Regions from separate parts of the Lysinibacillus sp. Bpr_S20 genome, predicted to be linked through region 1. Evidence: riboswitches for the same ligand, from Rfam matches in the RefSeq annotation. Region 1 holds a riboswitch; the other holds the start of a gene.

Region 1 (2,209 bases):
TGGGCACGCAAACGCTCATCCCCATTGTTTAAACGTAAATCTAAAAACGTAAAGACGTCTTTATGCCAAACATCTAAATAAACTGCAATAGCTCCTTGTCGTTGACCTAGCTGATCCACTGAAACCGCCGTATTGTTAAGCTGTTTAATCCATGGTAAAACGCCACTAGATGCACCTTTAAAGCCTTTAATAGATGAGCCTCGGCTACGAATTTTGCCCATATAAACACCTATACCACCGCCGTACTTAGATAGAGTTGCGACATCAGTATTCGTGTCATAAATACTTTGTAAACTATCATCTACTGTATCGATAAAGCAACTTGATAGCTGTCCATGTGTTTTACCTGCATTCGATAATGTCGGTGTGGCAACAGTCATATATAGATTACTCATCGCCCAATAAGACTCTCGTACTTTTTCTAAACGATTTTCTGTTTCATCCTGCATAAGTGTCATCGCAATGACCATCCATCGTTCTTGTGGTAGTTCCACTGGAGTTTTCGTATAATCACGGACTACATAGCGGTCCATTAATGTTTTTAAACCAATATACGTAAACAATTCATCTCGACTTGATTCTAAATAAGCAGCAAGTTCCTGAAGCTCCTGCTCACTATATTTTGTTGTTAAACTTTCATGATACAAACCAGCTTCTGTATAGTGTGCTAAATGTTGCGGAAAAACCTTATAAACATCCTTTACTGAAACGCCGCGGCGCATTGCAAATTGGTCATATAATTTTTCTAAATAAATTTGAGCAGCGACAAATGTCCAGTATGGCTCCTCCTCATCAATTAGGCTAAGCGTTTGTAAAATCATCGCATCTGCCCATGCTTCAAACGTGGCATTGTCGTTTTTTCGTAGCCATCGATCCGATAATCTTACAAAACTTTCGAGTTCATCCTCCGTGTAACTTTTCTTGAGCTTAGCTAATTGCTGTTCGATTTGAATTGTCATGTATACATTCTCTCCCTTTCTTTCTCCAGCAACACAAAAAGCGATCACGCAACATCTATCGGTTACGTGATCGCTGTAAAATCGGAAATGGAAATGAAGGACATGCACACAAAGAAGTGAACAAATCTCTCGCCTCCACTTCTCAATCCCCGAAGAATGTGTTGCTGTCTTGAACGACTCGGCAGGTCTCCTGGCTCGTGCTTCTTCCAAATGATGGCCTTCCCATTGTTCACAGTGGCCTATTCATCATTTGTCAGCACTTACAGTTGCGGGGACAGCTTCGGCTTAAGAGCTGACTCTTTTTCCGAATTCCCATTTAAACCATATTGGTACCGCTCGTCCAAAATACTATATATTGTGTTTTAATTCCTAAACAAATCTAACATATTGTGTTTGTTGTTGCAATAGGTGTTTTGCCCCTTGCGACTTATAAAGTGCTACTTTTTCTCGAAGCAAGCCCAATTACAATGCAGTTTTACGTAGTTTTTCAAAATTTCTAGAAAAATATTTTTGTGCCAGCTGCTCTTTTTCTGGATCAATTCCTAGCAAAACTACTGCACATGGACCAGCCGATTTCTCAACATTTAATGAACTTTTGACCTGTTGCTTACCAAAAAGTCGAGTAAATTCTGCTTGTAGACCTTTTGATCCAACTGGCCATATTTGCTGCACGATTTCTTCTTTCCACGCTTGAAAAATAGGTTGGAGCTGTGCGACATCTTCAGGCTGTGCGAGGACTTCATCGCCTACAAGCGGCAGGCCATAAGTGTACCAAATAAGCTGTTCATGTTTCAATGTTGCGCGTTTCCGCAGCTCACCAAGCATCGATATAGACAAACCCGATTGAAGAGTCGGCATATTGGACTCTGTACTACCATCTATTGGCGGACAACTAAAACCTGCCTCATTAAATACCTGCTGAATACCTGCAATATAACGAGACCATGCTGCATCCCCTGAAAAGTTAGCTAGTAGGATATGTTTGGGTAAAGCATTTGCAGCGAGCTGCTCTAAAAAAGTAACACGTGCCGTTAAGTATGCAGTTAGTTGATCTGGCGCAGACACAACATCTTGTGGCTTTTCACCAATTGCTGCTGCATTATCAGTGGTAGCAATTAATTCACCAATTTTTATAGCATTTCTCAATGGACTCGACCTTCCTTACGCACAAACACTTTCGAGAGAATTGGCATCGCGACCGCAACGATCACTAGATTTACGAGTGTTGCCAATGGAAGACTAGTAAGTGA
Region 2 (2,209 bases), on a different contig from region 1:
TACTGAAGGGACGGAAGATTGAAATCAACATTTTAGATATCGATACTTACGGTCCCAATTTTGCAAAACGGTGCATCGATGTTTTGAAGCAACCAGGGGAACGCTTTCATGATCTTGACATCACCCTCAAAACTATTCATTATGACTGGAGCCAACCGGATGCATTACTAAAGATGAATTTAGAACGTTCCGACTGGATTCAACTCTGTTCATCGGAAGGTGGTCTTTTTGAGTATGGTTCAGATTCAGATATCATCGAAAATTTAAATCATTTCTTTACAAACTCCCCAGCGGACGCTCGGATTACAGGTTCATTAATTTTCGACCGAGCAAATGTAAATCCGGGATACCTCGGTTTTACAGAGTTTATCGGCGTGCAAATCCGATATCTTGGGCTGGAGGGATTGCAGCGAATTTTAACCCAAACCTCTTGGGTTTTAGAAGAATACCATGAAATTGAAAATATCTATATTCTGTTTTCTTTGAAGAAAGCGTGACTTACAATAAAAAGAAGTTTTTAATGTTAGTCATTATTTCGAGAATATTATTATATTCAGAAAATAAAATTGACGTGAACATTTGAGCATGATATGTTTAATACTAATTTCATAGCAATCATTACAAGTTTGAGTGAAAGATCTTTCATTCAATTAAATGGAAAATGGGTGTAAATCCCATGCTGTCCCGCAGCTGTAAATGAGGAGTTTTGTTTCAAATACCACTGAGTTATGACTTGGGAAGGTGAAGCAAAATAATGATTCATGAGCCAGAATGCCTGCTTGTAAGAAGATTCATTGACGATCTACGAAAGATAGGGAGATGGATGGAGGCTTACTTTAAGTAAGATTTTCTGTCCTTATTCTTTTGGAATAAGGTTTTTTTATGCCTTCTTTCTGTAGATTCTTAGTGCACCACGAACAGAGATAGGAGACAGAAAATGAAATTGACAAAGTATTTACTTCCTTTCATGCTTGTTTTGACCTTCAGTTTACTCACTGGCTGTACGAGCACAGATAATGAAAAGGGAGAGACAGCATCGAAACAGCAGACAGACGAAAAAATGATAACGATTGGCTGGCCACTAGATGTAGGACCATTAAATCCCCATACATATTTACCAAATCAAATGACAGCACAAGCAATGGTCTATGAATCATTGGTTGAGTATAACGATGATGGGACAATTACGCCGAAATTAGCGGAAAGTTGGGACATCTCTAAGGATAAAACGGCTTATACTTTCCATTTAAGAAAAGATGTGAAGTATTCAGACGGAACGGCTTTTAATGCAGACAATGTAATTCGTAATTTTGATGCAGTACTAGCCAATCGTGATATGCATGCTTGGATGGGCATGGTCAACCATATTGTGGAGGTTGTAAAAGTGGATGATTCTACTATACGTTTGAAATTGGATGAACCCTATTACCCTGTCTTAAATGAACTTGCTTTTGTAAGACCTTTCCGTTTTTTAGGGGATAATGGATTCCCTAAAGGGGATGCGACGCAAAATTCAATCAAAGCGCCTGTTGGTACAGGCCCATGGGTATTAACCGATTACAAAAAAGACGAATATGCCTTATTTAGTCGAAACGACAACTACTGGGGAGAAAAACCACTTGTTGATAACATAAAAGTAAAAATCATTCCTGATTCTGAATCGATTTCGTTGGCCTTTGAAAACGAAGAATTAGATTTAATTTATGGTCGAGGCATTATTAGTTTAGATAACTATACGTTTTTAAAAGATAGCGGAAAGTATAAAACCACAACATCTGAACCTTTGTCAACGCGAGCGCTGCTATTTAATACACAGTCAGGTCCGTTAGCAGAATTAAAAGTACGTCAAGCGATTCAATATGCAATCAATAAAGAGCAAATGGTTGAGACGATTACAAATAGTACAGAAAAGGTTGCGAATACACTATTTTGGGATGCTATTCCTTATGCCAATATTGATTTAGCGCCAATAATAAATAATCCTAAAAAGGCGCAACAATTGCTAGACGAAGCGGGATGGAAGCTACAGAAGGGCGAAAAAATTCGTACTAAAAACGGACAACCGCTCACATTAGATTTAATTTACATTGCAACAGATGCGATTCAAAAGCCAATGGCGGAATACATGCAAGGTGAACTAGCAAAAATAGGCGTACAGTTGAATTTAGAAGGCGCAGATGTGATGGTAGGTCTGCAAAAATTAATGGAT

Evidence for each region. A riboswitch is a leader RNA that binds a small molecule or an ion and turns the genes downstream of it on or off. The one in region 1 is predicted to bind cobalamin.
Region 2: it holds a riboswitch for cobalamin, as region 1 does, so the genes downstream of both, nikA (nickel ABC transporter substrate-binding protein) here and MWJ95_RS03680 (ribonucleoside-diphosphate reductase subunit alpha) in region 1, are expected to answer to the same signal.

What each region holds. Positions count from the first base shown of each region.
Region 1 is NZ_JALNLQ010000001.1:744,960-747,168, reverse strand. Features, by position in the region: gene MWJ95_RS03680 (ribonucleoside-diphosphate reductase subunit alpha) at 1-959, opposite strand, end outside; cobalamin riboswitch at 1,122-1,311, opposite strand; gene MWJ95_RS03675 (hypothetical protein) at 1,422-2,105, opposite strand; gene MWJ95_RS03670 (ECF transporter S component) at 2,102-2,209, opposite strand, start outside.
Region 2 is NZ_JALNLQ010000009.1:145,741-147,949, forward strand. Features, by position in the region: gene MWJ95_RS19400 (hypothetical protein) at 1-497, shown strand, start outside; cobalamin riboswitch at 606-797, shown strand; gene nikA (nickel ABC transporter substrate-binding protein) at 938-2,209, shown strand, end outside.